4 regions of the Bacillus swezeyi genome follow, and region 4 is predicted to be linked to each of the others. Evidence: riboswitches for the same ligand, from Rfam matches in the RefSeq annotation. Region 4 holds a riboswitch; each other region holds the start of a gene.
What was found. A riboswitch is a leader RNA that binds a small molecule or an ion and turns the genes downstream of it on or off. The one in region 4 is predicted to bind S-adenosylmethionine.

Region 1 (8,128 bases), 230 kb from region 4:
AGCTGCCAAAGGAGTCTTTGAAGCAGAGAAATTCATCGTTTAATGAAAAGGCCCTGCAATTACAGCGGGGCTTTTTAGCTGCCTGATGAAAGCAACGTTTTAGGTTTTTAAAAAGATCTGTGTTAAAATAGCCTCGGATCATTCGAGAGGGGTGAACGCATGGCTTTGGATTTTTATTGGTACCCGAAATGCGGGACTTGCCGAAAAGCGAAAAAGTGGCTTGAAGATCACGGAGTAGAAGTAAACGGGATACATATCGCTGAAGAGCCGCCGAGCAAAGAAAAGCTGAAACAGCTTTTTGAAAACAGCGGACTTGAATTGAAAAAGTTTTTCAATACGAGCGGACAAAAGTACCGCGAACTTGGCTTAAAGGATAAGCTGCAAGACATGTCTGAAGATGAACAGCTTGAATTGCTGGCTTCCGACGGTATGCTGATCAAACGTCCGATTACAACTGACGGCAGGAAAGTAACCGTCGGTTTTAAAGAAGATCAGTTTAAGACGTACTGGTTATAATGTATGAATATGTGATATCTTCAATGTAGGATGATTTAAAACATTTTATGGAGGGGTTAGCATGAGCACACCAAAAGAATTGCGTTATTCGGAAGAACATGAGTGGGTTAAGACTGAAGGAGACAAAGTCAGAATCGGGATTACTGATTTTGCCCAATCCGAGCTTGGAGACATCGTTTTTGTCGAGCTTCCTGAAGTGGGAGACGAGATTAAAGCGGACGAGCCTTTTGGAAGCGTTGAATCTGTTAAAACCGTTTCAGAATTATACGCCCCGATCAACGGGAAAGTCGTTGAAATAAACGGAGATTTGGAAGACAGCCCTGAATTTGTCAATGAGTCTCCGTATGAGAAAGCATGGATGATTGTCGTTGAACCGGCTGACACTTCAGAAATCGACGGCTTGATGACTGCAGAACAATATGATGAAATGACAAAAGAAGCCTAATTTAGGATAGCAGCCCGTCATTTGGATACTCTATAAAAAGAGGGGGTGTCCAAATTGACGCTGAAAAAAGAGCGGATTGATATAACAGAACATGTGAAGGGCCATTTTAAAGACGGCGGCATGCAGCTGTATCATGAAAATGAACCAATCGGCCGTATGACCGGCATGGATCAATACGAACTGGAATCTGGATACTATTTCCAAGATGGTAAATTCTACAAAATGGCTGATACCACAAGTGCACCCGATGCAAAATATGTAGACTGTGATGACCAGCAAGGCTGGTGTTAAACGGCTCAGGCGGTGAATATTCACTGCCTTTTTTCACAAAAAATCTATTTTTCTCTTAAAGGTGATCCATATGCCAGAAATCGAAAAAGTCATGATCGTCGAGGGGAAATCCGATAAGCTGAAGGTAAAACGTGTCATCGAAGAACCTGTTGACATTATATGCACGAACGGAACGATCAGCCAAACAAAGCTCGATGAATTTGCCGAGAATCTGTATGATAAAGACGTTTACATATTGGTGGATGCCGATGAGTCCGGTGAAAAGCTGCGCCGGAAGCTCAAAAGGGAACTGCCTGAAGCATCCCATTTGTATATTGATAAAGCCTATAAGGAAGTCGCTTCAGCCCCGGATCACCATGTGGCAGAAATCCTCTTTCGGTCAAATATTCGAGTGCATACAAAATTTTTATGATAAAAAAGTATAGAGGTGCGGTTTAACATATGCAGGAACTTCAAGAACGAGAATTAAAACAGCTTGAGCAAAAGACCTGTCTATTGTATTTATACACCCCTTTTTGCGGGACCTGCCAGCTGGCCGGAAGAATGCTGGAAGTCGTTGACGACATGCTTGCAGATGTTCCTTTCTATAAAAATAATCTCAATTATTCCCCAACATTCGCCAAACAGCATGAAATTGAAAGTGTGCCGTGTTTTCTCCTTTATAAGAACGGGCGCATCGTCAAAAAAGAGTATGCTTTTCATTCTGTTTCCCACTTATATGATATGATTAAACAAAATGCTGTTGATTAAGGGTGTTTTTGACATATTTCTCGGGAAATAACCCTCAAAAACTTGTCGAGCAATTCATAAAGGACTCCCGTTGTATGCAGAGAATCTGTAAGTATGACCAATTTACAGGAGGTTATACAGTTGGAGAAAATAGGATTGATAGAAAGAGAGGACCGGTCTCTTTTTTTAAAACCTCTATTATCCACAACGGCTTTGCTGATTACATTTCAAGGTGAAAAAGAAGCTTTTACGTTAGCGATCAATGAACAGGGGGAAATGGAAAAATCAGCCATACCGAAAAATGCTCATTTGACTTTTTTTGGGGATCAAAGCGAGATTATCGACCTTCTTCATGGAGATATTTCCCTGCAGCAGCTCGTACAGCGCGGCACCGTCAAGGTAAAAGGCTCTTTCAGGGCTTTATTGAAGCTCGAAGCGATTTTATGGCTTACGGACGGTTTCTTCAAAAACAGCGACCTTCATTTATAAAATTCTTAAAATGTTGGAAAAACGACAGATTGACAGTGTTAAGGCAGAACAGTGAGGCGGACATTCAGTTCGCCTCTTTTACCTGTTGATCATATCGGGTAGGCCGTTTGTCTTAAGAAAAGTAGTTGACAACTATTTTTTCGCATGATATCTTAATTTAAGAATTCCGATCATCATAAATTAAAAAATGAATATATGATTCTCTTATCCAGAGAGGTGGAGGGAAGTGCCCTATGAAACCCGGCAACCATCAACATATGTTGAAATGGTGCCAATTCACACGAAGCGTTAAGCTTTGAAAGATGAGAGAAAGGCCAAGACTTTTCAAAAGCCTTTCTGCTCAAGTGTGCAGAAAGGCTTTTTTCATTGATCATCAGGAATTCAGGAAGCATACTTGACTTAGACGTCGAAGAATAGAGCAAGAAAGCAGGTGATGGCTTTGATAAATCTTCAAGGTGTTTCAAAGGTTTATCAGTCAAAGCATGGAGATGTCAATGCTGTCCAGGATGTCACCCTTACGATAAAAAAAGGTGAAATCTTCGGAATTATTGGATATAGCGGAGCTGGAAAAAGCTCCTTAATCCGTCTTTTGAACGGACTTGAACAGCCGACTTCAGGTACAGTTGAAGTCGCGGGCCGAACGATAGGCGAAATCAAAGGGAAAAAACTGAGGGATGCGAGAAAGGAAATCAGCATGATCTTTCAGCATTTCAACCTTTTATGGTCGAGAACAGTCCGCGACAATATTGCCTTCCCGCTGGAAATTGCCGGCGTCAGCAGGGCAAAACGTTTAAAAAGAGTCGCTGAACTGATTAAGCTCGTCGGTCTTGAAGGAAAAGAGAACGCCTATCCTTCCCAGCTGAGCGGCGGACAGAAGCAGCGAGTCGGGATCGCAAGGGCGCTCGCGAACAACCCGAAAGTTCTCCTTTGTGATGAAGCGACATCAGCGCTTGATCCGCAGACAACTGACTCGATCCTGGGTCTTCTGTCTGATATCAATGAAAGACTCGGACTGACGATCGTCCTGATCACACATGAGATGCATGTCATCAGAAAAATCTGCCACAGAGTGGCCGTCATGGAAAACGGCAGGGTTGTCGAAGAAGGCGATGTATTGAACGTCTTCAGAAAACCGAAGGAAGAAATGACAAAGCGCTTTGTTCAGCAGGTAACCGAACCGGAAGAAACGAAGGAAACCTTGAAACAGTTCCTTGATGAAACGACATCAGGGCGGACGATTAAGCTCGCCTTTGTCGGCGAAGCAGCTGAAACACCGCTGATTACGCAGATCATCCGAAAATTTGATGTTGAAATCAACATTCTTCAAGGGAAAATCTCGCAAACGCAGGACGGCGCTTATGGTTCATTGTTCATTCATGTAGATGGAGAGCCGCATGAAGTCAATGAAGTGGTTGAATTCATCAAGAGCCGGCAGGTAGAAGCTGAGGTGATCACAAATGTTTGAAAAACTGTTTCCCAATGTAGACATGGAGCAGCTGTGGGAAGCCACATATGAAACGATTTATATGACAGGAATTTCCCTTTTCTTTGCTTTTATCATCGGAGTCATTCTCGGTATGCTGCTGTATTTGACTTCAAAAGGGAATATTTGGCAAAACGGAGCGATTAATGCGGTGATCGCGGCAATCGTCAATGTGTTCAGGTCTATTCCATTTATTATATTGATTATTTTGCTTCTCGGTTTCACAAAGTTTTTAATGAGTACCATTCTGGGGCCGAACGCGGCACTTCCAGCGCTGATTATAGCGTCCGCTCCGTTCTATGCCCGCCTTGTGGAAATCGCTTTGCGCGAAGTCGATAAAGGTGTGATTGAAGCGGCGAAATCAATGGGGGCGAAAACATCAACGATCATTTTCAAAGTGCTCCTGCCGGAATCAATGCCCGCGCTCATTTCGGGCATTACGGTTACAGCGATTGCGCTGATCGGTTCAACCGCCATGGCCGGTGCGATCGGGTCGGGCGGACTCGGCAACCTTGCATATGTAGACGGATTCCAAATGAATAATCCCGATATTATATTAATCGCAACTATTTTCATCTTGGCTATTGTGTTTATCATCCAGTTTATTGGGGATTTGATTACAAATAAATTAGACAAACGTTAGGGAGGACATCAACATGAAAAAAGGTTTATTAACTGCTTTATTCATCATTTTTGCCGGCGTTTTGGCTGCTTGCGGATCTTCTAGCAGCGAAGGTGATAAAGACAGCAAGGTCATCACTGTCGGAGCGACGCCGACGCCGCATGCCGAAATTCTTGAGGAAGCAATACCGCTTTTGAAAGAAAAAGGATACGAGCTTAAAATCGAGAAATTCACAGACTACAAACTGATCAACAAAGCGCTCGTTTCTAAAGATCTTGACGCGAACTACTTTCAGCATGTTCCATATCTTGAGCAGGAAATAAAAGAAAACAAAGACTATGATTTAGTTAATGTCGGTGCAGTCCATCTTGAGCCATTCGGCATCTACTCAAAAAAATATAAATCATTAAATGACCTGCCTGACGGTGCAACCATTATTATGAGCAACAACGCCGCTGAGCAGGGCCGCATGCTGGCAATGCTTGAAAAAGCCGGCTTGATCAAGCTGAAATCAGGCATTGACAAAGTAGACGCAACGGTGAAGGATATTACGGAAAACAAGAAAAACCTAAACATCAAAAACAATGTCGCGCCTGAAATGACGGCAAAAGCATATGAAAACAATGAAGCTGACGCCGTGTTCATCAACGTGAACTATGCGATCCAAAACAAGCTGAATCCGAAAGAAGATTCAATTGAACTCGAATCTCCAAAAGACAATCCTTATGCAAACATCATTGCGGTGCGCAAAGGTGATGAAGATTCAGATAAAGTCAAAGCGCTTCTTGAAGTATTGCGTTCTGATGACATCAAAAAATTCATCGATGAAAAATACAAAGGCTCTGTCATTTCTGTATCTGAATAAAGGAAACAACCCCCGGTTTGCAGAAAACCGGGGTTTTCAGCGTGTCGACAAACCCTCGCATTCGTTGTCAGGCCTGCGCGTCGGTGCTCACGAATTCCAACATTCGCTCCGCTCCGATGCTCACCCTTCCTAGACTGCAAGGGTTTTCAATCACGCTGAAAGGATGACAAAATTCTAAAACTTTAAACCGTTTTAGGATTTTGTCAACAATCTACAAACCCCGGTTTGCAGAAAACCGGGGTTTTTTCGCGTAATTTTTGAAATACGGGCCATACTAATGAAAAATGAATTGCAAATGGAGGAAGCAACCGTGAACCAGCATGAATCAGAAAGCATCATAGAATCCGCTCTGCAGGAATATAAAGCGGGAATCGGCATCTTTTCGGAGAAAATGCCGGGCATTGCATCCAAATACAATAAGTTTACTGAAGAATGTTTTAAACAAGGTGCATTAAGCGAAAAAGAAAAGCAGCTGATCGCACTTGGAATCAGCGTCAATACCCAGGATGAATATTGTATTATTTACCACATCAAAGGCTGTCTTGACTGCGGAGCGAAAGAAGAGGAAATTCTTGAAGCCGTCGGCGTCACCGCAGCATTTGGCGGAGGAGCAGCAATGAGCCAAGCCGTCACACTCGTGCTGCAGGCCATGGAAGAATTCCAACAAATGAAACACTGATCGAGAAATAAAAAGAATTTTCTATTCATCGCCTGTGAAATGCCGGAATATCGACAGAGATCAGCATATTTAAAGCATACTCATCTTTGCAGAGTCTGTATATAATTGGTATCATGTAAGAAAATCTCTGAGAGGATGATTCATTATTTGTTCAAGCCAAGATCAGCTTGACCTTGAATTTACGGCAGAAATGGAAAAAGCGATGCACAAGTCCCATGGCATGGGCTACCAAGAATACAGCAGAAGCCATGAGAATCGGCTCGAAGTCGAGAAAAGGCGTGAAGAGCATTATCAAAAAGGCAAACAGATCGTTACAGATATGAAATTGATGAACGGATAAAACAGAGGGCGGATGATATCCGCCCTTTTACATATCACTTGCGATAACAGTTGACCTGACAAAATGCAAAGGTTTAATATGAATATATGATCATATTATAATTTTTGGAGGAGGTTTCTCAATGAGCCATTCCCACAGCCACCACAACCATAATCATGCCCATCACGCCAGTAAAAAAGCGCTGCTGACCAGCTTTTGTCTAATCCTTACTTTTATGGCAGTTGAAATCATCGGCGGGATTTTGACAAACAGCCTCGCCCTTCTATCAGATGCCGGGCATATGCTCAGCGATGCCGCTGCACTGGGGTTAAGCCTGTTTGCCGTTATAGTTGGAGAAAAGGCGGCAACCGCAAACAAAACTTACGGATATAAGCGTTTTGAAATATTGGCCGCCTTTATCAATGGCATCACCTTGCTTGCGATCTCGCTTTATATTTTCTGGGAAGCGTTCCAGCGCTTTTTCAATCCGCCTGAAGTCGAAAGCTTCGGAATGCTGGGGATTGCAGTAATCGGACTGTTCATTAATATAGCCGCAGCTTGGGTGTTAATGAGAGGCGGTACAAGTGAAAATTTAAATATAAGGAGCGCATTTCTCCACGTAGTCGGCGATATGCTGGGCTCAGTCGGTGCCATCATCGCCGGGCTTTTGATGCTGTTTTTCAATTGGAATATCGCCGACCCGATTGCAAGCGTTCTTGTAGCTTTCTTGGTGCTTATAAGCGGCTGGCGTGTAGCAAAAGATTCGGTTCATGTTTTAATGGAAGGAAAGCCGAAGCATATCGACCTAGACGCGCTCAAAAAAGGGCTGCTTTCGATTCCGTCTGTGAAGGACATTCATGATCTCCATATTTGGTCGATTACATCTGATTTTCCGTCCTTAAGCTGCCATTTGACGGTCAGTGACAACAGTGACAGGGATAGAATCTTAAAACAAGTATCAGAATATCTAAGGAAAGAATTTAATTTGGAGCATGTAACCGTACAAATAGAAGGGGAGCATCATTCCCATCACGATTCATGCAATTGAGAACGAACCGTTTTCACAGCAGGCCGCGTGTTTTTTAAGGATTTTGCTGCCGTTCTGATAAACCTCCCGGCAGACCTTCAGATTTCATGGAAATGTAAATAATCGTTTTTATTGGATGGCTTTGGACAGGGGAAGTTTCTTGCCGTAATCTCTTTAAGAAAAAAACGATTTTTGTTACACTTGAAAACATGTACATGCAAAAGATAGAGACTTTTGTTGTATTCAATTTTCATTTGTTATAAAATTAGAATGAGAATAAATTGAGAATAATGATTATATATATTGGAGGTATATTTCATGGCTGCTTCGACATTAACAATCAAAGATCTTCACGTTGAGATTGAAGGGAAAGAGATTTTAAAGGGTGTAAACCTTGAAATAAAAGGCGGGGAATTCCACGCTGTCATGGGACCGAACGGAACGGGTAAATCGACTTTATCCGCGGCAATCATGGGGCATCCTAAGTACGAAGTGACAAAAGGCAGCATCCTGCTTGACGGCAAAGATGTTCTGGAAATGGAAGTGGACGAGCGCGCACAGGCCGGCTTGTTTTTGGCTATGCAGTATCCGAGTGAAATCAGCGGCGTCACAAATGCCGACTTCCTTCGTTCTGCCATCAATGCGCGCAGGGAAGAAGGAGAC
Region 2 (8,128 bases), 1.8 Mb from region 4:
GCGACCATTGCGGTTCAAGCGGATTTGCAGCAGACAGACTTTGATCATCTATAAAGGAATAGAAAACCGTATAAATTCCTTGGAAAATCAAATAAGGAACCATCAGTTTCCATGCGATTTTTTTGACATATCCCGGACGGTTGAACCCTTTTGCAAAGTAACCGGATATGAGGATAAATGCAGGCATGTGGAACGTATAGATAAATTTATATATATGAAGAAACACATCATTATCATTGATATAAGACCGGATTATATGTCCGAATACGACAAGGAAAATTAACAGGAATTTTGCATTGTCAAAATAGCTGTCACGAGAATTCGTCATAACATCACCCTTTTCTTTAAACTTGGCCGTCCAAAACTTGTGCGGTTTACATTAAAGAAGCGTTCAAACGCTGATGTTCTTTTCGAATGACGTCTTCCATCAGTCTTGCCTCACGTATTCAATTTTAAAATAGAAAGCGGGTCATTCTCTATGTATTAAGCCTCATTGTTAGGTTGATGTAATTGAAAAGTAAGGAACTTTTTGATCGTCATCTTTCTGTAAAATGGGCGGAAATCTTGTAAAAGTTTGAAACATATGAAGGAAGATTTGCCGGTTTGTAGAATTATTGGGGGATAGGTTTTCAAGAAGGAGTGTAACAAATGGAGGAAACTCTTGATTTGAAAGAATCCTTGAATCTGCAAAACCAGCTGAAACAATTAAGGAAAGAAAATGAAAAGCTAAAAGCGGATTTGCATCAGTATGAACTGATGTTTAACGGGACGCTTGACGCTATTTTTATTTTAGATCAGCAGATGAAAATTGTTCAGGCGAACGATGCAGCCTGCAATATCCTGCAAAGCCACAAAAAGAATTTGCTGAACCGCTCGGCGCTCGATTTTCTGCACGCAATTCCGCCTGATGAAGTAAACCAAAACATTCACCGGTTTTTAGAACGGGGATATACGAAAAAAGAAGTCGCGATCAGGCTGGATAACGGCTCTGTCAAATACATAGAGTTCACCGCCAGCAAAGGGATAGGAGAAGATTGTTTCTTTGTGGTCATGAGGGATATTTCATCAAAAAAAATACTGGAACGCGAACGCACCATCAATGAAAAGCTTTTTAAAGATCTGTTTCACAGGGCGGTTGAAGGGATCGTCATTTTTGATAAACAAGGCTGTTTTATCGATGCAAACCAGTCTTTTTGCCAAAGCTTCGAGATCAAGAAAGACGAGCTTTCCAAGTTGAAGCTGTCGCAGTTCGTACCCTCTGAAAACAGCAGCAGGCTCGATAAAATTTGGAGCGCTCTTTTTAGAAGAGGGAAGGCGAAAGGAGAGCTCCCGGTGCGGCTTAGATCGGGAGAAAACAGGCTGTTTGAGCTGACGATCACATCGAATATTTTAAACGGTTTTTATATGTCCATTATGAGGGACATCACTGAGAAAAGATCGATGGAGAAGCAGCTTTTTAAAAGTGAAGAGCGCTTTCGGGAAGTGTTTGAAAATGCGATGGACGCTATTGTTCTGATGGGCACCGACGGACGGGTCGTAAAGGCCAACCAGACGGCCTGCAAAATCTTTGAACTGCCGATGGACAAGCTTTTAAACAAAAAAATAACCGATTTTATTGATAAAAATGATAAACGGTATCAATTCATTCGAAAGCAGTACAGCGAAAAGGGGGAAATTAGAGAAGAGCTGCTTTTCCGCATGGGCAACGGGCAATATAAAGAACTTGAGTTTACTGCAAAGCGCATCATGTTTGACAGCCAGCATTTAACCATCTTAAGAAATGTCAGCGACCGAAAACGGATGGAGAAAGAACTAAGGGAAAGCGAACTGAAATTCAGAAAAGTATTCAACGGATCGATGGATGGGATTGTTTTGTTCAATAATCAATATGAGATTATTGATGCGAATCCTCTGGCCGGAAAGATACTCAGCCTTCCCCTTGAACAGTTGAAAACATCCAACCTTCTTGACGTCATCTCCGCTTACAGAATAGAAAATGCGGCCTCCCTTGCAGCAGCCATTTCCTTTGAAGAAATGGACAATGACATTCCGTTTCTATTAACTGATCAAAAACGAATTTTGGAGTTTTCGTTCAAGCGAAACATCATTCAAAATATGAATTTGGCTATGCTCAGAGATGTGACGGAACGCAAGGAGCTGGAAGAGCGCCTGCGCAAATCGGACACGCTCCATGTCGTAGGAGAGCTTGCGGCGGGAATCGCCCACGAAATCCGCAATCCAATGACCGCCTTGAAAGGGTTTATCCAATTGCTGAAAGGCAGTATAAAGGAGGATCACACGCTCTATTTTAATGTGATCACATCGGAATTAAAAAGGATTGAATCGATTATTACGGAGTTTCTGATTCTCGCGAAGCCCCAGGCGATCATGTATGAAGAAAAAAATGTCGTTAAAATCATGCAGGATACAATGGATCTTCTGCATGCACAAGCCAACTTGGACAATGTGCAGATGCACCTCAGCTGCCGCGGCCAGATTCCGCTGATTTATTGTGAGCCGAATCAGCTCAAACAGGTCTTCATCAACGTTTTAAAAAACGCGATCGAAGTGATGCCTGACGGCGGCAATGTGTATGTGTCAATCAAACCGAAAGGCAGCGATCATATCGTCGTATCCCTGACTGATGAAGGAATCGGCATGACGGAAGACAAATTGAAGCGGCTTGGAGAGCCTTTTTATACCACAAAAGAACGGGGCACTGGACTTGGCCTTATGGTCAGCTATAAAATTATTGAAGAGCACAAAGGGAAAATTGAGGTTGAAAGTGAGGCCGGGAAAGGCACGACTTTTCATCTGACGCTCCCAATCAGACAACAGCAGGAGGAGGCTTAATCACATCGTGAGTTTTTATATTGAGGTGACCTCGCCATTTGGACGAGCATATATCGTCGAGCAAAACGAGCACATTACACATGTGCTTTTCGGTAAAGAAGAATTGGAGATATTGAAAGAAAAAGATTCAGGGCTCAAGCTGATGGAGACGGCATTATTGCAAGATGCAAAGCGGCAGCTTGAAGAATACTTCAGAGGTGAGCGCAGAGCATTCAAGCTCCCGATGCACCAAGAGGGGACGGCATTCCAGCAGAATGTGTGGGAAGCGCTGCTGTCCATTCCTTACGGTGAATCGCGGAGCTATTTAGATATCGCCTGTGCGATCGGAAATCCTAAAGCGGTTCGGGCAATCGGCCAGGCGAACAAAAAAAACGCGCTTCCGATTTTGATTCCGTGCCACCGTGTCATCGGAAAAAACAATACGCTGACAGGGTATGCAGGAAATGAAACAGATAAAAAAGCGGTGCTGCTTGAGATTGAAAATATTCCTTATAAAGGAAAATAATAAAAGCGCACTGTTTCTTTTTTTTCACCAGCGACATATAATTTTATTAAGTTAAAAATGTTGGTCTTGGTAAAAAAGGAGGACGAAGCGATGAAATCAAGCCGCCCGCAAAAAATAGCCGGCTACACCGAATTGTTCGTCAAACTGCATGTCCTGACAGCAGAACAAAAAAAAGACATCATGAAATGGATTAAAATCCGCTAAAGCGTCCTTATAAAACGGCTTTAGCGGAAAAAAGCGCTTCAATTTCTTCCTCAAATCTGTCTGTTATAATCCCTTTCTCTGTAATGATTCCTGAGATCAGATGATTCGGGGTGATGTCAAAAGCGGGATTGAACACAGGCACTCCTTTCGGCGCAATTTGAGTCCCTGCGATCTGCCTGACTTCATCTGGATCGCGCTCTTCAATCGGAATGTCGTCACCGGATGAAATCGAGATGTCAAAAGTGGACAGGGGAGCAGCAATAAAAAACGGAATTTGAAAGGATTTGGCTAATATCGCCAACCCGTAGGTTCCGATTTTATTGGCTGTATCTCCGTTTTTTGCGATCCGGTCTGCTCCGACAATGACAGCGGAAATATTTTTTTCTTTCATCGTATGAGCGGACATGCTGTCGGTGATGAGCGTGACGTCGATTCCGCCCTGCATGAGCTCCCATGCCGTCAGGCGCGCACCCTGGAGTACAGGTCTTGTTTCACAGGCGTAAATATGAAGGTCAAGATCTTTTGTTTTGGCCAGATAAAACGGGGACAGCGCTGTGCCATATCGGCTTGTCGCGATCGAACCGGCATTGCAGATCGTCATGATGTTATCACCCGATTTAAACAGCTGCAAAGCATTTTGTCCGATCTGCCGGCATGTTTCCTCATCTTCAATCTGAATCTGAATCGCTTCATGGATGAGATCGGTTTTTGCTTCATTCACTGATCTTGCACCTTCTGCACAGTTCACCAGCCGGCTGAGAGCCCAGGATAAATTGACGGCCGTCGGTCTTGCCTGATTTAATTCATCCTTGAGCTTTCTGAGTTCCCGCTGGAATTCTAACACGTCTGCCGTATCGATGTTTTGGGCACAAAGGGCGAGGCCAAACGCGGCTGTGATCCCGATGGCCGGCGCCCCGCGCACTTTTAAAGTTTGAATGGCATCATAGATGTCTTCCATCGTTGTTAAATGGAGATATTCCGTCTTTTCGGGAAGTTTTTGCTGATTTAAGATTTTAACCGATGTTTCTTCCCACTCCACAGAGCGGGGCACCGCAAATTGTTTTGGCATTTTATTCACTCCTTCAGCTGGTTCTGAAACGCTTCAATGATATCTTTCGGCGTCCGGAAATCGCTGCGTTTTTCGATTAATTCTGCGCCTATGTTAAGGGCGAGCTTTTTTTGACTGATCCTCCGCTCAAATGGAACGATGGCATCAAGGTCGGCGACATGGGCAAGGCCGATCGTCCGGCGGATCATTTCACAGCCGGCAAAGCCTGCGGCGTCTTCGAATGTTTTTTTCAGGACGGCTTCAAGTTCTCCAGGTGTGCTTTTGTAGTGATCAAGACAGTCCTTTTCCCATGCTTCGCTGAATGTGCGGCTGAATGTGTTCCAAACGGTTTCGACATGGCTGTATAAAGGCGCGCGTCTGTTTTCTTCGCGGGCCAGTGCATTCAACAGCAGATTGGCGATAAACTGGCCGATATCAAAACCGATCGGGCCGAAAAAAGCAAATTCGGGGTCGATGATTTTCGTTACGCTTTCACCGGCGAAAATGCTGCCTGTATGCAAATCGCCATGAATGAGCGTTTCAGCCGAAGTTGAAAACTGCTTTTTTAATTTTTCCGCTTCAAGTTTTAAAGCCTCATTGCTCCACATTTTTTCTGCCTCATCACGCAGCTCTTCTTCAAATTCATTTGTTTCATGGTCAAAGAACGGGTCCGTAAAAACAAGGTTTTCCGTAATATCGCATAAATCCGGGTTTGTAAATTGCTTCACAAGCCGCTCTTTTATTTTTGGGTCCAATGCATAATCAGAGGAATAGAACAGCGTTTTTCCGAGAAATTCTCCGATATCCTCAGACAGGTGCGGATAGTCGTTTCCTTCGAGCAGTCCCTTTCTCGCGATTTGCAGGCGGGATAGATCCTCCAGCACGGTTACGGCTAGCTCTGTGTCTGAATAATAAACCTTTGGCACAAGATGCGGTGCGTGTTCAGCCTGACGGATCAATGCGCTGCTTTCGATTCTCGCCCTGTCCAGTGACAGCGGCCAGCTTTCACCGACGACTTTCGCATAAGGTAAGGCCTGCTTGATGATCAAGCCTTTCTGTTGCCCCTGATCATAAACATGGAAGACAAGATTGAGATTCCCATCTCCGATCTCACGGCACGTCAATGTGCTGCTGCTCGAAAAAAGTCCGAGGCGGACCGCGAGTGCGGCCGCTGAGCTTTCTGTTAAAATTTCGTATGAAGCGGTTTTCGTTACGGTCATATGTGATTCCTCCCAAAGTCGTTAACAAAAGTAAAAAGCCTCTTTCTCAGTGAGAGAAAGAGGCTAATCATCATATCCGCCTCTCTTATCTCTCAGAATGTGATCTGATGGAATTAGCACCGTGCCCTAGCAGCGCAAAATTGCTCGCGCCCCATTTCACAATGGTATTACGGTCGGTTGCTGTTGGGGTCATAAGGCCAGTCCTTCACCCAACTCTCGATAAGAGAAATCAATATAAAATTTTGAAATTTCAGTTCGATCAGTTGCTGAAAATGTTACCAGTATCACGGTTTTCTTGTCAATACTTTTTAATATAAATCTTTGCGGATGTCCTCAAAAACCGGAATTTGTCCTCTCGCTTGATCAATGTCATTCAGATCAATCTCAGCTTTGACAACCGTTTCTTCATGTCCGGCTTCTGCGAGTACATGCCCGAGCGGATCTATGATCATGCTGTGGCCGGCAAATTCGTTTGCAGGGTCTTTTCCTGAACAGTTGCAAGCTGCGACAAAGCATTGATTTTCAATGGCTCTGGCTATTAAAAGGCTTCGCCAATGATCGAGCCTCGGCCGGGGCCATTCCGCCGATACGAAGATGATGCCCGCTCCTTTTGAAGTGTGCTTCCTGATCCATTCCGGAAAACGGATGTCATAGCAGATAAATCCCGCAGCTCGTGCACCTTCAATCTCAAAACTGCCGTCAGCCGAACCGGAAGATAAATAGAGATGCTCATCCATCAGCTGAAAAAGGTGTGCTTTGCTGTATTCTTTGATCAGGTTTCCGTTTTTGTCTGCGATGTACATGGTGTTGTATACACCATTCTTTTTTTTAACGGCGACTGAACCGCACACAATATGGACATTGTTCGCTTTCGCCGTTTTCTGAAGCCATGTCTTGGTTTGTTTTCCGTCTTCGTCGCCGATTGTATCAAGGTTTTTTAAATCATAACCCGTCGTCCAAAGTTCGGGGAGAACAAGGATATCCGCATGGCTGCTTTCCGCTTCAATCAGCCGTTCTGCTTTTTTGAAGTTTTCTGAAGGGTTGCCGTAAGATATATTGAATTGCAGGCAGGAAATCGTCCGTTTCACTCTGGGTCACCTCATTTTTTACTTTACATTTTACCTTTAACAATATATGATGATGGACTATCATTTCAAGAATTTTTCAAAGCGGGTGAAAAAAATGAAATTTGAGCTTTCAAATGTGCTAAAAGAGCTGCCGGAGCAATTTTTTGCTTCCTTGGTCAAAAAGGTGAATGCAAAAATCGCAGCCGGCCATGATGTGATCAACCTCGGTCAGGGAAATCCCGATCAGCCGACACCGGACCATATTGTCGAAGCGATGGCAGAAGCCGTGCGCAACCCCGAAAATCATCAATATTCCGCTTTTCGCGGGAGCCGTTCGCTGAAAGAGGCGGCAGCCGAATTTTATAAAAGAGAGTATGGCGTTTCTGTCGATCCTGAACGGGAAGTCGCCGTATTGTTTGGAGGAAAAGCGGGTCTCGTAGAGCTGCCGCAATGTCTGTTAAACCCGGGTGATGCCGTGCTTGTTCCTGACCCGGGATATCCCGATTATTGGTCAGGTGTTGAGCTGGCAAAAGCCGTCATGGAAACGATGCCGCTCACAAAGGACAATCACTTTCTGCCCGACTTCAGCGTGATTCCGGCAGATGTAAAAGAAAAAGCGAAGCTGATGTACTTGAACTATCCGAACAACCCGACGGGAGCCCAGGCTACATCTGCTTTTTTTGCAGAAACCGTCCAATTCGCCAAAGACAACGGCATTTGCATCGTACATGATTTTGCCTACGGGGCGATCGGCTATGACGGCCAAAAGCCGGTCAGCTTTCTTGAAACAGAAGGCGCAAAGGAAGTCGGAATCGAAATTTATACACTTTCTAAAACGTACAATATGGCGGGGTGGAGAGTCGGCTTTGCTGTGGGCAATGCCTCTGTGATCGAAGCGTTGAATCTTTACCAGGATCATATGTATGTCAGCCTTTTTAAAGCGGTGCAGGACGCCGCAGCGGCCGCTCTGCTTTCAGATCAAAGCTGCGTAAAAGAGCAAAATGAGCGGTATGAAAAAAGGCGGGACGTCTGGATCAAGGCTGTACGCGATATCGGTTGGGACGCCGCTGCCCCGGAAGGCTCTTTTTTCGCATGGATGCCTGCCCCGGAAGGCTATACATCAGAGGAATTTTCAGATTTGCTTCTGGAAAAAGCCAATGTCGTTACAGCGCCGGGGATTGGATTCGGCCAATATGGCGAAGGCTATGTGCGAGTCGGCCTGCTCACCAGT
Region 3 (8,128 bases), 920 kb from region 4:
ACTTTAAAAAACGTATTGGCCTTGCGTTTTTTATTCAACAGAAGGGCCAGCCCGAGAGCGGCCCCGATCTGTAACGGAATCACAATGACGACGAATTTCAATGTGTTGCTCAAACTTTTCAAGAAAATAGGGTCTTTGAACAGTTTGATAAAGTTGTCAAAACCGACAAACTTGCGCAGATCAGGTGTTAACAAATAATAATCTGTAAATGCGTAGTAAACGGCCATAATCGAAGGAATCACGAGAAACACTGACAAAATCAGCAGGGCCGGACCTAAAAATATATACGCCACCGCATTGTCCCGCCACCGTATTTTATTGGCTGGGTCTCTTTTTAGCGGAAAGACCGGTCTGGCTTCTTTCAACGGAATTTTATTCATGGCTCCACCTTCTAGTTTGCCTTATCAATGGCTGATTGCATTTCTTTTGCACGCGTATCCAGCACTTGTTGAATATCCTGATGCTGATCATAGAAGCTGATGTCATCGATCGCTTGCTGAAATGCACGTGTCACCTGCGGATATGCCGGTGTAACCGGACGTGCATGCCCTGATTCTTTCAGCTGCTGCATGAAGACATTCATTTCATCCGAGAATTCTTTTGTCAGCACTTTCTCTGATGAATAACGCACAGGCAGCACGGCGATCGAACGGCTCAATTCAAGGTTGGAATCTTTGTTTGTCATCCAATCGACCAGTTTTGCCGCCCATTCCTTGTTTTCAGATGTCTGTGTCATGGCGAACTGCCAGCTTCCTGAAGGGGACATAAGCTTTTTTGTTTTTGGGGAAACGGGATAAGGCATCACGCCATAATCAACATTAGGAAAATTCGTTTTCATGTCGGTTACCGTCCAGACACCGCTCATTTTCATCGGATATTTTTCCGTTTCAAAAGCCTGCTTGACCGGGGTCCGGGTCGTATAGCCTTCTTTGAGCATTGTTTGAATAAACGTCATCGCTTCAACGGTCGGTTTGTCGTTGAAAACCCCGTCCGCGTTCTTACCATCTTTTGAAAGGATATTGCCGCCGGCCGACCAAACAAATGGCAACAGCGCATACGTCAGCATTTCGTCTTTTGACTGTAATTGCATATCGATGGCCGGTTTGTCGTATTTATTTTTCAGCTTTTTGCAAAGCTCAAGAAATTCGTCCCATGTCCAAGGATCATCAACCGTTGGCAGCTTTTCTAAATCAACGCCGGCTCCCTTTAGCATCTTTTTGTTATAGTAAATGCCGACCGACGATTCGCTGACGCCGATCGCATACAGCTTTCCCTGGTAGGTTCCCTGCTGTTTAATGCTTGGCAACAAATCATCCTGGTCTTTGATATACTCATCCAATGGCGCAATAACGCCCGATTTCGCATATGCCGCCGTATTCGGTCCGTCCAAAGTGATAACATCCGGCAGCGTGTTCGTAGTCAGCGCTGCGTTCACTTTGTCTTCATATCCGCCACCGTTTCCGCTTCTGGGGATGAAATCAATTTTGGCCTCGACATTTTCAGAAGCGTACTTTTTATTAAAAGCGTCCACACGCTTTTGATAAACCTTTCCTTCTTCACTATCGTCAGACACGTGCACCCACACGGTAAGCGTTTTCCCGCCACGGCTATTTGCGCTTTTGCTATTGCTGCAGCCCCACATCGCAAACATCAGCAACAACGATAAAATTCCCAAAAGCCAACTCTTCATCTTTGTCACTTCCCCCCACTTTTCATCAATCAATAAAATAAAAGCGCTTTCAAATGAATTCTATGTCAACCGGTTTCATATGTCAACCGGTTGACATATGTTTTTCAATTCATTCACATTGGTCCGTTTCCCAGAATCATGGCATTTCCTTGCACATATCAGCCCGATTCTCTAAAATAAGTGCGTGACGAGACTTGTAAGCCATTTCAGTAAAAAGCAGGGGGACAAGGGAATGAAGCCTAGCATTCACGACGTTGCAAAAATAGCGGGAGTTTCACCAACAACCGTTTCGCGGGTATTAAATAACCGCGGCTATATTAGCGAAAAAACAAAGGAAAAAGTGTACAGGGCGATGGAAGAAATCAATTACTTTCCAAACGATTTGGCCCGCTCTTTATTTCGTAAACGAACCAATTTAATAGGGCTCATCATCCCAAACTCCAGCAACCCGTTTTTCGGCGAACTGGCCTTTCATATTGAGAGCATCTGCGCTTCCATGGGCTACAAACTGCTGCTTTGCAACAGCTTACACCGCAAAGACAAAGAAGAAAAATACTTGGAAATGCTGATACGAAATCAGGTGGACGGCGTCATCGCCGTGACTTACAACAGGGGGATTTTAAATTATCATCGGCAAAACCTGCCGATTGTCGCCATTGATCATTACTTATCGGAAACGATTCCCGTCATCGGCTCCGATAATTATGACGGAGGGAAAAAAGCGACGGAACTGTTAATTGCAAAAGGCTGCCGGCACATCATCCATATCAACGGGCCGATTGAGCTGAAAACACCGGCAAATCTTCGCAGAAAAGCATATGAAGATGTGATGCGGCAACACGGGAGACAGCCTATTACATATGAAGTTCCATTTCATCAGAATTACCAGGAAGTCATCTCAAAGCTGTTTGATGAACAGCCTGCAGCTGACGGCATTTTTGCCAGCGATGATCTTATGGCTGCTACAGTCATCACAGAAGCGAAAAAACGCAGAAAAGACATCCCGGGGCAATTAAAAGTGATCGGCTACGACGGGACGGAAGCGGTTCAGTCCATCCTTCCGGAATTGACAACCATCCAGCAGCCGATCGAACTTATTTCCAAGACGGCGATCGAGATTTTGTCAAAAGCCATTGAAGGTGAATTCGATGATTTGCCGCTGGAAACTTATTTACCTGTACAACTTTTGGAAGGCGGGACGACTTAAAATAAAGGCAGAATGAAAAGGAGACACTGACGTCTCCTTTTTCCTACACGCATTCTCATCTATCCAATTGTAAAAAAGATAAAATTTACATTACTCACCTAAAATTTAACTTATATTTCTAGACAAACTCTCCTCCACATGATAACTTTAAATACAAGTTTTCAAAAAATTCTAATTTTGTATGGAGGTGCCTTTAGTTGAAAGCAAGCCATTTTCTCCCTGAATCTCTTGCTTCTCTTGTAAAAGACATGTTAACCAAAACCGATGGTTCAACAACCAAAGCCATTGAAACACTGATCGGCGGCAAAGCCGAAATTGAGGTTTTTCAGCAAAGCTATATCGATTATGACAAGCTGGCGGCTGAAGAAGCGAGACTGTTTCAACGCAATGATGAGATCTTATTCAGGACCTCCTCCCTGAAAACGGGCGATGATTATTTGTCCTATAATTATGTCTATGTCAAAACAAATTCATTGCCGCCCGCCATCAAAAAAGATTTGCAAGAAGAAAGACTCCCCATTGGAAAAATCATTGCAGAACTGGAATCGCGTCGTGACATTTTCAGCACGGGCGAATCCTTGGGAAAGCACTTCTCACACCTTGTACCTGTTTCGTCAGACCGGCAGTATGTTTTTAAAAAGTATCAAATCATCAGCGGACAGCAATGCATCTTCTATGTCTGCGAGCTGTTTGATTTAGAAAAAATCTGCGAACTGACACCGGGCTGATTTTTCGCCCGTCAGTTATGGCGCAGCGCTTCTTGAATACCTCTGTCATATCTCCTCTTCCATACCTCTTTTCAAAACAAAAACCCCTGCGGACAGGGGCTCATGTCTATTGGAAAACCGATTTCGGTACATGCACTACAGGGTTTCCAGCGGCATATGGAGCTACGTCATACTGTTGGAACACGATGGCGATTCCGTCTTTTGTAAAATAAAAGGCCGTATTTTTACCAAGAACGATATCTTTTTTCTTCACATCAGGGAAGAAAATATCTTGATGCTTTCGAATATAGTCATAAATGTAGTTTCTTGTTTTTTCAACCTTTGATTTCTTGTTTAATACATCGGTCAAGTATACGCGCTTTTTCGCTTTCAGATCATAGTTGAACGAACGAACAGCTGTATTGCCGTGTGCTCCCCCGGAATATACATAATTCGCCGTCTGGATGCTCAGTTTTTTGTCGTTCAGATATTTTACCTCGAAAGACGTTTGGTACGCCGTTTGATAACCGTGCTGTTCACCGCCTTTTTTATTTTTTAAATAATCTTGATAAGACTGTTCAATATATCTTTTGAAGTCATTGTTGATCTTGTTTTGCAGAGATTTGCTGCTCAAGTTTTTGACCTGCGGATATTTCAGCTCCTTCACATTTTTATATGTATGGCTCGTCACCATCGGTTTATTGCCATTTGCCGCTTGAGCAGTCCCGCCAAACATCGTAAAAACCAAGAGCCCTGTCATCAAAATACCGGCAGCTTTCAAAAATGTCCTTTTCTTCATCATTCAGCCTCCTTAAAAGTGTCATTTTTATATTACCCATTTTCAAAATAGGTACACATTTTAGACCGATGACGAAGGGAAAAAGTTTCTATTTTAAGTTAAACATTTAAAAAATATCCAAGTATTCACTTCAAATACCAGCGCTTTCACGTGTATAAGCACTGTATTCAATTCTTTCCAGCATGTCGTATACCTTATCCAGCTTATTCATGGGGACTCCATTCATTGGGACACCTCATTTAAAATGACATGTATCCCACTCTGTCGAAAAAGAACCGAAAAAGCAATTTGTCAAAACCCAATAAATCAGTTAATCTTTTCTCAACAATTTTCAAAATGGGAGATGCTTAAATGGACCATTTCATTCAGACGTATTTTGCAAACCTGGAGTCCAAAGATAAAAATATCCAGTATGAAGCCTATCAAAACATTCTAGCCGCCGCTGAAAAAGAAGTGGACTGGGCATATGAGGTTTGGGATCAATTAATAGAAGACCTTCATCATCAAGACCATCATAAAAGATCAAGAGCAGCACAATTCCTTTCTTATTTAGCGATCAGTGATCCGGATAAAAGGATCTTGAAGGATTTTCCTGAATTATGGAAAGTGACAAAAGATGAGAAGTTTGTCACCGCAAGGCACAGTCTGCAATCGATTTGGAGGGTTGGCTTGGCCGGGACAGAACAGCGAGAGATGGTCCTGTATCATCTTGTTGAACGTTTTAACAACTGCTTGCCGGAAAAAAATCATACGTTGATTCGATTTGATATCATTCAAGGCCTCAGACATTTATACGATGCGATAAATGCTGAAGAAATCAAGCAGATCGCAATAGATTTGGTTTCTAAGGAAGAAAATGAAAAATATCAAAAAAAGTATAAAGCTGTATGGAAAGATGCTTAAACCTCTTACAGCATGGGAAAGATTTTAGCAAACCCATTGACATTTTCACAAAAAGTATTAATATTAAAATTATTATAAAAATCGCATAAAAAAGGTTTTCCTTATCAAGAGTGGTGGAGGGACTGGCCCTGTGAAACCCGGCAACCGCTGTCTATGACAGAATGGTGCTAAATCCTTAAGAGCATATTCGTGTTCTTGAAGATAAGGAGGAGATTGTATATCAAGCTCTTCCTGATAGGGAAGAGCTTTTTTATGTCCATAAAGACAAAAAAAGAAAGAGGGATCGATCATGACACAATCAACTGAGTGGTCACAGGAAACGCGAACACAAAAAAAGGGGCCGTACCGAGCTGATCAAGTAGGAAGCCTCTTAAGGTCAGAACCTGTTAAAAAGGCGCGCCTCCAAAGAGCGGCCGGTGAGATGACCGCTGAACAATTGCGTGAGATTGAGAATGAAGAGATTCAGCGCATCGTAGAAAAGCAAAAAGAGATCGGGCTGAAAGCCGTGACGGACGGGGAGTTCCGCCGGGCTTGGTGGCACTTTGATTTTCTGGAAGGCTTAGACGGTGTTGAAGGCTATGTACCTGAAAGCGGCATTCAATTCCACAATACGAAAACAAAAGCACGCGGCATAAAAGTAAATGGCAAACTTGATTTTACGAATCACCCGATGCTTGAAGATTATCAATTTCTTCATAGTATTGCAGGCACCCATACGCCGAAAATGACGATTCCAAGTCCGAATATGCTGTTTTTCAGAGGGAAGCTGGAAGAAAGTGCATACAAGGATCTCGATGAGTTCAATCATGATGTAGCGCAGGCTTACAAAAAAGCAATCCGCGCATTCTATGATGCCGGCTGCCGTTATCTGCAGCTGGATGACACGGCTTGGGCAGTATTTTTCTCAGAAAAGGGGCAAGAGCAGATCAAGGCCTTCGGCCGCAAACCTGATGAGCTGCGCCAATCCTTTGCCAACACCATCAATGAAGCACTTGACGGACGCCCCGATGATTTAACTGTAACAATGCACATTTGCCGCGGAAACTTCCGTTCGACATGGGCGGCATCAGGCGGATACGACGCCGCGGCGGAAACCATTTTCGACGGATTAAACCTTGACGGACTCTTCCTTGAATTCGATGATGAACGCTCCGGAGGCTTTGACCCGCTTCGTTTCGTGAAACGGAAAGACTTGCAAATCGTCCTCGGCCTCATCACATCTAAATTCGGGGAGCTTGAAAGTCCGGATGCAATTAAGCGGCGCATTGAAGAGGCTTCACGCTATGTTGATCTGAACCAGCTTTGTTTGAGCCCGCAGTGCGGCTTCGCCTCTACAGAAGAAGGCAACCTGCTGACTGAAGAGCAGCAGTGGGAGAAGCTGCGCCATGTGATTGAGATTGCAGAAGATGTGTGGAAATAAATTCAGATCACTTTGAGATATACCTTTCCTTAGGTATGTCTCTTTTTTTTGTCCACTTTTACAATTTAAAAATCCTTCTTGATTTGTTCATAGTTTGATCATATTTGGCTTCTATAATGCTTTTAAGTGAGGTGACCGAATAATGAAAAAGAAAAGGAAAATTGATATATTCCTAATTTTGATTCTCGTATTATCTGCAGGTTTAAATCTTTACGGCATCTGGAATAGCGACACAGACAACGCCTACTATACGGCGGCCGTGGAAAGTATGACCCAAAGCTTTCATAACTTCTTTTACGCATCTTTTGACCCGGCAGGCTTTGTAACTGTTGATAAACCGCCTGTCGCATTATGGATTCAAACACTATTCGCTCTCGTATTCGGCGTGCACGGCTGGAGCGTCGTTCTGCCCGAAGCGATCGCTGAAGTGATCTCTGTATCACTCTTGTACTTTATTGTAAAACCGACCTTTGGAAAAACGGCGGCAAGAATTGCTGCTCTCGTGATGGCATGTACACCGATTGCCGTTGCAGTCAGCCACACAAACAACGTTGACAGCATTCTCGTCCTTTGTTTGATGTTTGCAACCTGGATGTTGTTTAAAGCAGTCCGCACAGGAAAAATGTTGTGGCTCATCGCATCCTTCTTTATGGTCGGCGTCGGCTTTAACGTGAAAATGCTGCAGGCTTATATGGTGTTACCGGCATTCCTGCTATTTTATCTGATTGCAGCTAAGACGACCATTCGCAAAAAAATTGTATCTCTTATAACATCAGTCATTGTCCTGGCAGGTGTTTCCGTTTCCTGGGCAGTCATCGTCGACAGCCAGCCGGAGAGTTCGCGGCCTTATATCGGAAGCAGCCAAACCAACTCTGTACTTGAGCTCGCTTTTGGCTACAACGGAATCCAGCGTCTCACAGGACAAAATGGCGGAGGCGGGGGAGCCGCTTCTTCTGATCAAGATCAAAAGAACCAGCAGCAGGAAATGCCGCAGCAGCAAAACGGCAGTTCCGATAACAGTTCAGACTCATCAAATGAACAAATGACTCCGCCAAGCGGAGGCGAGATGCCTGCTGGCGGACCGGACGGCCAACAAGGGGATGTTCAAAGCGGCGGAGGCGGCCCCGGAGGCGGCGGAAATGGAGCAGGCTCTTTCGGCACAGGTACACCGGGACCGCTGAGATTGTTCCAATCTGAGCTTTCAGGTCAGGCAAGCTGGCTGATCCCGTTTGTATTATTCGGTATTATCGGTTTACTGATTACAGGCCTTCGCGGTCAAAGAAAATTTAATGACACAACGAATGAAACGATTTACTGGACGATGTGGCTTGTGCCGGTCGCTGCATTCTTCAGCGTCGCGGGATTCTTCCACCATTACTATCTGATCATGCTGGCAGCACCG
Region 4 (8,128 bases):
AGAAAAAAGAAGATTCCCATCACCGAATAAACAAGTGCGACTGTTTTCCGTCACATATTTTTCGCAAGGACTCAAGGTCAAGGGTTTATTGGCGGAACCGGCCGCTTCCGGGCATTATGACGGGTTTTTGTATTTGCGCGGCGGCATTAAAAATGTCGGTATGGTCAGACCAGGACGGATCGTGCAGTTTGCATCACAAGGCTTTGTCGTTCTTGCGCCATATTACAGGGGCAATCAAGGCGGTGAGGGAGATGAGGATTTTGCCGGAGATGACCGTGAAGATGCCTTTGCCGCTTTCCGTCTGCTTCAAAAGCATGAACTTGTGAAAGATGAACGTGTTCACATATTTGGATTTTCCCGCGGCGGGATCATGGGCATTTTAACGGCTATAGAAATGAAATCAGCTGCTGCTTCATTTGTTTCATGGGGAGGTGTGAGCGATATGGTCATGACCTATCGCGAGCGCAAAGATTTGCGGCGGATGATGAAGCGGGTCATCGGCGGCACACCTGAAAAAGCGCCGTCTGCATACGCTTGGCGGAGCCCGTTTGACAAGCTGGACAGCATTGAAGCCCCGGTGCTATTGATTCATGGAGTGAATGATCAAAATGTTTCGATCGAACATGCCCGCCGTCTTGAACACGAGCTGATCCAAAAAAGCAAATCAGTTGAAACTTGGTACTACAATCCATTTACCCATTACTTTCCTCCGAGAGAAAACAGGCGGATTGTGAGAGAGCTCGCGCAATGGATGAAGAGCAGATCATGGACAAGGTATGATAAACTGAAGTGAACAGAGAAAAAGGAGGGGGATTTAGAGTGGGAATGCCAGTTGAATTCAATACGATGATCGTGACAAAAGGAAAAGAAACACGGGTTGAGGAAAATTTATTTACGCTTGAAAAAGAAGGCTATCGCGTTTACCCTCTTCATGTACCGATAGAAGTCAGAAAGACAAAGCGCGGCGATATAACCGGAACTGCCCATGCGGAGCGTCTAGAATGGTCGGACGGGCGCACTCATTTGACATACAGACTCGTTTCCTTAAATTCGACGAATTAAAAAAAAGCCAAGGCGCGTATATGACGTCCTTGGCTTTTTTGTATATTATGCAGGCGCATCCTCTTCATTTCCAAGCCCTTTTTTGGAAGTCAGCCTGTGAATGAGCATCGTGAGAGCGCCGTCTCCCGTAACATTCGTAGCAGTGCCCAAGCTGTCCTGTGCAAGATAAAGGGCGATCATTAAGGAAACGCTTGTTTCATTAAAACCGAGCATGGACTGCAAAAGTCCGGCCGCAGCCATGACGGCTCCCCCTGGTGCCCCGGGAGCCGCAACCATTGTAATACCGAGCATTAAAATGAACGGCATCATCATTGAAAAAGTCGGTGTCTGACCGTTTAGGATCATGACGCCCATTGCGCAGCTTGTCAAAGTGATCGTACTCCCTGACAAATGAATATTGGCCAATAGCGGGACCGCAAAGTCAGCGACTTTTTGGCTGGCTCCTGTTTTCCTCACTTGTCTGAGCGTCACCGGAATTGTTGCAGCTGATGACTGTGTGCCAAGCGCTGTAAAATAAGCCGGCGCCACAATTTTTAAAAGTGCGAGCGGATTTCTGCCATTGGCAAGACCCGCAGTCGTGTATTGAAGCAGGAGAATGACGAAGTGCAGCACAATAATCATAATAAATACTTTTGCAAATACGGATAAGATGGTCTGTACCTGGCCCCCGTACGTCATATTTGTGAAAATACCGAAAATATGAACGGGCAATAAAGGAATAATGATATATGAGATCAGCTTTTCAACGATCGTTTGAAATTCATCAAACGCATTTTTTAATGTTTTGCCAGGCAGGTAGGCAATACCGATACCCATGATAAAAGCGAAAATCAGCGCGCTCATGACGCTCATAAAAGGCGTCATTTCAATAGTGAAAAATCCGCTTTGCAGGACTTCTTCCGGATTTTTAAACTCTTGAAGCTGATGTCCGGAAATAATGGCAGGGAGCAGATTTGATCCGACCAGATATGCCAAAAGGCCTGCAATAATGGTTGAGCTATAGGCGATGCCGGCGGTAATGCCAAGGATTTTTCCCGCACCGCGGCCGATTTGTCCAATGCCCGGAATAATAAAAGCGATAATAATAAAAGGAATGACAAATTTAATAAAGCTTCCAAAAATATCATTGAACGTGGCGGCGGTTTTGACAAACCAAAGCGGTGCAAAGCTTCCAACGATAACACCAAGAACAATTGCCGTAATAATCCTCGGCAGTAATCCAAATTTCATAGATGTGTCCTCCTGAAATATACAAATGTTTTTAATATATTATCATATGAAAGCTTTCTTTTGTTAAAAATTAAAAAAGTCTGTATTTTCAAATAACAGCAGCGCATGATCACGCTGCTGCTGAATTTGCTTTAAACAAGAGGGCCCCCGGCTTTTTCAATGTCATCAGTATTGGAAAATTTTTTGAAATTCTTTTTGAATTCATTTGCCAAAAGGATTGCTTTTTCCTCATAGGCTTTTTCATCTGCCCATGTTTTTGCCGGTTCAAGCACCTGGTCAGGGACTCCTGGGACGTGTACTGGTGTATGAAGTCCGAAAATCCGGTCTGTCCTCATCTCAGTATGATCCAGCTCTCCTTCTATTGCGGCCTGCACCATCGCTCTTGTATGAGCCAGGCTCATTCTTTCACCGATACCGTAGCCTCCGCCGGTCCAGCCTGTATTGACGAGGAATACGCTGACGCCGTGTTCGTCAATTTTTCTACCGAGCATTTCCGCATATACATGGGCCGGAAGCGGAAGGAAAGGCGAGCCAAAGCAAGTTGAAAATGTCGCTTCAGGGGAGGTGATGCCGCGTTCTGTTCCGGCAAGCTTGCTCGTATATCCGCTTAGGAAATGATACATGGCCTGTTCTTTCGTCAGCTTGCTGATCGGAGGAAGCACGCCGAATGCATCTGCCGTTAGAAATACAATGGTCTGCGGATGCGCGGCAATGCTCGGTTTGACAATGTTGTCGATCGCATCTATCGGATAAGCGGCTCTTGTATTTTCCGTATAAAATGTATCAGAGTAGTCCGGCTCTCCAGTCTCATCGTCAACGACGACATTTTCCAGAACAGAACCGAAGCGGATCGCTTTATAAATCTGCGGTTCTTTTTCTTCGCTTAAATGAATGCATTTTGCATAGCAGCCGCCTTCAATATTAAAGACTCCTGTACTTGACCAGCCATGTTCATCATCACCGATCAGCTTCCGTTTCGGATCTGCTGAAAGCGTCGTTTTGCCTGTGCCTGACAAGCCGAAGAAGAGAGCGGTGCCGCCTTCTTCGCCAATGTTCGCCGAACAGTGCATCGGTAAAATGTTTTGTTCTGGAAGGAGGAAGTTCATAATGGAAAAAATCGATTTTTTCATTTCCCCGGCATATTCAGTGCCTCCGATTAAGATGGTCCTTTTTTCAAACGATACGATGATAAATGTTTCAGACCTTGTGCCATCAATCAGCGGATCGGCTTTGAAATTCGGTGCGGAAAGAATTGTAAAAGGTTTTTGACTCTCATTTTTTTCCTGGCCTTCTGGTCTGATGAACAGCTGTCTCGCGAACAGGTTATGCCAGGCGAACTCATTGACAACGGTGATCGGAAGCCGGTATTTTTCATCCGCGCCCGCAAAACCTTCAAATACATACAGTTCATCACGTTCCTTTAAATAGCTGACCACTTTTGTGTAAAGCCGTTCAAAAGCGGCTTCTGAAATCGGCTGGTTTACAGCGCCCCAGTCGACTTTCACTTTTGTGCTTTCTTCTTCCACGATGAATTTATCTTTTGGTGAACGGCCGGTATATGTACCGGTCGTCGCCCGTACGGCTCCTGAAGAGGTCAATACTCCCTCTTTGCGGTCAAGGATTTTTTCAACCAAGTGTGGAACGGATAAATTTAATTGAACGTTTTTGCCCGTTAATAACGCTTGTAAGTCAGTCGTTAAATCTATAGAGTTCATAAAAAACCTTCCTTTGCGAATTTTTTAATGTGTATAACATTAATGTAGAAATAGTATAACACATTTATTCTTATAGTCTATACTGTTTCTTCAAATTTCGTTCGGGTTTTTTCTTTAAAGAGATGACGCAAATTTTATCGGCCGATATTGACATGGCAAGCCATTTTAAGATAAGATATTTCATTGAGCGGATACTCTTATCCCGAGCTGGCGGAGGGACAGGCCCTATGAAGCCCAGCAACCGGTTTCTCTCTATATAAAGGATGTAAACAGCTTTTGAGATAACTACGGTGCTAACCTGATGCAAGGTGTTGAATACCTTGAGCGATAAGAGTGAAAGGCACGCAATACAAGACCCTTTCCTCAGTGAATAGGAAAAGGTTTTTTTATTGCATAAATCCATATACAAAAACTGCCGAAAAAAAATCATGCCTTCAGGATGAAGGTACTGGGCGTTTTTCACAGGACGTGAAAGGTTTTAGCCGAGTATCACCTAGCAGGATGAAGGTACTGGGCGTTTTTCACAGGACGTGAAAAGCTGCAGCCGGACAACCGTGCAGGAGAAGACTTGAGCTGCATCTGCAGAAGGGGAATACCGGCGCAGAATCTCGTTAAGAATAGAGAATATGGAAATTCTTTCAAAATGAGAGGGTATGAAGCCCGAGTACATCATGGGAACATAAGAGGGATGAGTTCCGTATCATATTTAAGGTCACGGCTGATCTTCATATACAGGAGGAAAATAAAATGAGCAAAAATCGTCGGTTATTTACTTCAGAGTCAGTTACGGAGGGACATCCGGACAAAATTTGTGATCAGATTTCGGATAGTATATTAGACGAAATTTTAAAGAAAGATCCGAATGCCCGCGTTGCATGCGAAACATCTGTGACGACCGGATTGGTGCTGGTAAGCGGTGAAATTACGACGTCAACATACGTGGATATTCCGAAAACAGTCCGCGAAACGATTAAAGAAATAGGATACACACGCGCAAAGTACGGCTTTGATGCTGAAACATGCGCGGTATTAACGTCTATAGATGAGCAGTCTCCTGATATTGCGATGGGAGTGGACCAAGCGCTTGAAGCTCGTGAAGGAGAGATGAGCGACGCTGAAATTGAAGCGATCGGAGCTGGGGACCAAGGTTTGATGTTTGGGTATGCCTGCAATGAGACAAAGGAACTGATGCCTCTGCCGATTTCTCTTGCTCATAAATTGTCCCGCCGTTTAACAGAAGTTCGGAAAGAGGAGATCCTTCCATATTTGCGTCCGGACGGCAAAACACAAGTGACCGTTGAATATGATGAGAATAATAAACCGATTCGCATTGATACAATCGTTATTTCAACACAGCATCATCCGGAAATTTCACTTGAGCAGATTCAGCGCAATCTGAAAGAACACGTGATTAACCCGGTTGTTCCAAAAGACTTGATCGATGAAAATACCAAATATTTTATTAATCCGACAGGCCGTTTTGTCATCGGGGGGCCGCAAGGAGATGCCGGCTTGACAGGACGGAAAATCATTGTTGACACATACGGCGGATATGCTCGCCACGGAGGAGGCGCGTTTTCTGGGAAAGACGCGACAAAAGTTGACAGATCTGCAGCTTATGCAGCGAGATATGTAGCGAAAAACATTGTGGCTGCAGGGCTTGCTGATACATGTGAAGTTCAGCTTGCTTATGCGATCGGCGTCGCTCAGCCTGTGTCCATTTCAATTGATACATTCGGCACAGGAAAAGCGAGCGAAGAGAAATTGATTGAAGTGGTTCGCAGAAACTTTGATTTGAGACCTGCCGGCATCATCAAAATGCTTGATCTGCGCCGTCCGATTTACAAACAAACGGCAGCTTACGGACATTTTGGACGCCTTGATCTTGATCTGCCTTGGGAGCGCACAGATAAAGCAGATCAGCTTCGCAAAGAGGCGCTAGGAGAATAACAACCGCATAGCCGCTTAACTAAGCGGCTTTGCTTTATTTTTCGACGGCGGCACGGGCTGCTATTAAAACTTGAAAAACTTCCGGATTTCATATGTTTGTTTTTTTATTGAAAACAAGTATTTTAATTTGAGCATTTTTCAAGTTTTTTGAAACGTTTTTCTTTAAATACATGTCTAATCAAGCAGCAGATCTTAATGTCTGCATGAAATTTTAAAAATCGGAGGCAATACTATGTGTGGATTTGTAGGGGTATTCAATCATCGCCCATCATCCGAGACAGCAGGCCAGGAAGAACTGATTAAACAAATGAATGAAATGATTGTACACCGCGGTCCCGACGATGATGGGTACTATCATGATGAGCATGTAGGCTTCGGATTTAGAAGGCTGAGCATCATTGATGTTGAAAACGGAGGGCAGCCTCTGTCTTATGAAGATGATTCCTACTGGATTATATTTAACGGAGAAATCTATAATTATATAGAACTGAAAGATGAGCTTCTTTCAAAGGGTTATAAGTTTCAAACCGATTCTGATACGGAGGTATTGCTTGCGACTTACCGCCATTATAAACAGGAAGCCGCATCAAAGCTGCGAGGAATGTTCGCTTTTTTAATCTGGGATAAAAAAGAACAGCTGCTATACGGTGCGCGCGATCCGTTTGGAATCAAACCGCTTTATTTTACAAAAACGGACGGACATGTCTATTTTGCATCAGAAAGAAAAAGCCTGATGCCTGTCGGAGCTGATTTGGAATTCAACGAAAAAGCTCTTCAGCAGTACACGTCTTTCCAATTTGTGCCAGAGCCTGAAACGCTTGATAAAAAGGTGCAAAAAGTAGAGCCTGGGCAGCAGTTTTCGATTCGCCCAGGAGAAGATATGCAGTTTAAGACGTACTGGAAAGTTCAATTTAAGCCGGTGCAGACGGAAGAAGACAAGCTTGTTCAGGAAGTAAGGGACGCTATATTTGATTCTGTTAAAGTGCATATGAGAAGCGATGTCCCTGTCGGTTCATTTCTGTCCGGAGGAATTGACTCTTCCTTTATCGTGTCTGTTGCAAAGCAATTTCACCCCAATTTAAAAACGTTCTCGGTCGGCTTTGAACATGAAGGCTTCAGTGAGGTTGACGTTGCAAAAGAGACCGCTGAGAGAGTCGGCGTCGAAAACTTCAGCGCGATCATTTCTCCTGAAGAATACATGAACGAGCTTCCGAAGATCGTCTGGCATTTGGATGATCCTCTTGCAGATCCTGCTGCCATTCCTTTGTATTTTGTAGCGAAGGAAGCGAAAAAACAAGTAACGGTCGTTCTGTCAGGAGAAGGGGCAGACGAGCTATTCGGCGGGTATAACATTTACCGCGAGCCGCTGTCGTTAAAACCGTTTGAACGGATTCCGTCTCCTTTGAAAAAAATGCTTCTTCACGTTGCTTCAGCAATGCCTGAAGGAATGAAAGGAAAAAGCTTTTTAATGAGAGGGTGTACGCCTCTTGAGAAAAGATATATCGGGAATGCGAAGATTTTTGAAGAAGGCATGAAATCAAAGCTTCTTCGCCAATATGACGGAAATATCTCCTATTGTGACGTGACTAAGCCGTATTTTGAAGAAAGCAAGTCCTACAGCGAAATCAACAAAATGCAGTATGTTGACATCCACACATGGCTGCGCGGGGATATTTTGCTGAAGGCCGATAAAATGACGATGGCCAATTCCCTGGAACTCCGCGTTCCGTTTTTGGACAAAGTCGTATTTGAAGCGGCTGCAAAAATTCCGGAAGAGCTGAAAACAAAAAACGGCACGACAAAATATCTGCTTAGAAAAGCGGCGGAAGGCATCGTACCTGAGCATGTGCTGAACCGCAAGAAGCTCGGCTTCCCTGTACCGATCCGCCACTGGCTGAAAAACGAAATGCATGACTGGGCCGTGGGCATCATTAAAGAGAGTGAAACAGATGCATATATCCATAAAGATTATGTGCTTCAGCTCCTTGAAGACCACTGCGCCAACAAAGCGGATAACAGCCGCAAAATCTGGACGGTTCTCATCTTTATGATTTGGCACAGCATTTTTGTCGAAAAGCGCTATGTGCCGGAAGAATTAAACCATCAGCCGAAAGAAGTCATCATTGTTTAAGACATTAAAAAAGGTTTTCGACTAGTCGAAAACCTTTTTT

Region 1: linked by a shared signal. The riboswitch ahead of metN (methionine ABC transporter ATP-binding protein MetN) and the one ahead of metK (methionine adenosyltransferase) in region 4 are both predicted to bind S-adenosylmethionine.
Region 2: linked by a shared signal. The riboswitch ahead of mtnK (S-methyl-5-thioribose kinase) and the one ahead of metK (methionine adenosyltransferase) in region 4 are both predicted to bind S-adenosylmethionine.
Region 3: linked by a shared signal. The riboswitch ahead of RBH91_RS21675 (5-methyltetrahydropteroyltriglutamate--homocysteine S-methyltransferase) and the one ahead of metK (methionine adenosyltransferase) in region 4 are both predicted to bind S-adenosylmethionine.

What each region holds. Positions count from the first base shown of each region.
Region 1 covers NZ_CP133085.1:3,641,342-3,649,469, reverse strand. The annotation lists gene RBH91_RS18255 (acyl-CoA dehydrogenase FadE) at 1-43, shown strand, start outside; gene RBH91_RS18250 (arsenate reductase family protein) at 160-516, shown strand; gene gcvH (glycine cleavage system protein GcvH) at 578-961, shown strand; gene RBH91_RS18240 (YusG family protein) at 1,016-1,252, shown strand; gene RBH91_RS18235 (toprim domain-containing protein) at 1,323-1,664, shown strand; gene RBH91_RS18230 (thioredoxin family protein) at 1,694-2,002, shown strand; gene RBH91_RS18225 (SCP2 sterol-binding domain-containing protein) at 2,123-2,470, shown strand; SAM riboswitch class I at 2,672-2,779, shown strand; gene metN (methionine ABC transporter ATP-binding protein MetN) at 2,910-3,935, shown strand; gene RBH91_RS18215 (methionine ABC transporter permease) at 3,928-4,596, shown strand; gene metQ (methionine ABC transporter substrate-binding lipoprotein MetQ) at 4,610-5,440, shown strand; gene RBH91_RS18205 (carboxymuconolactone decarboxylase family protein) at 5,736-6,119, shown strand; gene RBH91_RS18200 (YuzK family famiily protein) at 6,322-6,459, shown strand; gene RBH91_RS18195 (cation diffusion facilitator family transporter) at 6,581-7,486, shown strand; gene sufC (Fe-S cluster assembly ATPase SufC) at 7,784-8,128, shown strand, end outside.
Region 2 covers NZ_CP133085.1:1,649,795-1,657,922, forward strand. The annotation lists gene RBH91_RS08175 (acyltransferase family protein) at 1-328, opposite strand, end outside; gene RBH91_RS08180 (PAS domain S-box protein) at 649-2,853, shown strand; gene RBH91_RS08185 (methylated-DNA--[protein]-cysteine S-methyltransferase) at 2,861-3,358, shown strand; gene RBH91_RS08190 (hypothetical protein) at 3,449-3,562, shown strand; gene mtnA (S-methyl-5-thioribose-1-phosphate isomerase) at 3,570-4,631, opposite strand; gene mtnK (S-methyl-5-thioribose kinase) at 4,637-5,830, opposite strand; SAM riboswitch class I at 5,913-6,056, opposite strand; gene RBH91_RS08205 (carbon-nitrogen family hydrolase) at 6,139-6,918, opposite strand; gene RBH91_RS08210 (pyridoxal phosphate-dependent aminotransferase) at 7,013-8,128, shown strand, end outside.
Region 3 covers NZ_CP133085.1:4,330,181-4,338,308, forward strand. The annotation lists gene RBH91_RS21645 (carbohydrate ABC transporter permease) at 1-380, opposite strand, end outside; gene RBH91_RS21650 (ABC transporter substrate-binding protein) at 392-1,690, opposite strand; gene RBH91_RS21655 (LacI family DNA-binding transcriptional regulator) at 1,923-2,897, shown strand; gene RBH91_RS21660 (chorismate--pyruvate lyase family protein) at 3,095-3,625, shown strand; gene RBH91_RS21665 (DUF3298 and DUF4163 domain-containing protein) at 3,732-4,403, opposite strand; gene RBH91_RS21670 (hypothetical protein) at 4,755-5,306, shown strand; SAM riboswitch class I at 5,405-5,514, shown strand; gene RBH91_RS21675 (5-methyltetrahydropteroyltriglutamate--homocysteine S-methyltransferase) at 5,596-6,726, shown strand; gene RBH91_RS21680 (glycosyltransferase family 39 protein) at 6,869-8,128, shown strand, end outside.
Region 4 covers NZ_CP133085.1:3,406,376-3,414,503, reverse strand. The annotation lists gene RBH91_RS16895 (alpha/beta hydrolase family protein) at 1-793, shown strand, start outside; gene RBH91_RS16890 (DUF2584 domain-containing protein) at 820-1,062, shown strand; gene RBH91_RS16885 (dicarboxylate/amino acid:cation symporter) at 1,108-2,292, opposite strand; gene pckA (phosphoenolpyruvate carboxykinase (ATP)) at 2,424-4,007, opposite strand; SAM riboswitch class I at 4,202-4,341, shown strand; gene metK (methionine adenosyltransferase) at 4,755-5,957, shown strand; gene asnB (asparagine synthase (glutamine-hydrolyzing)) at 6,190-8,088, shown strand.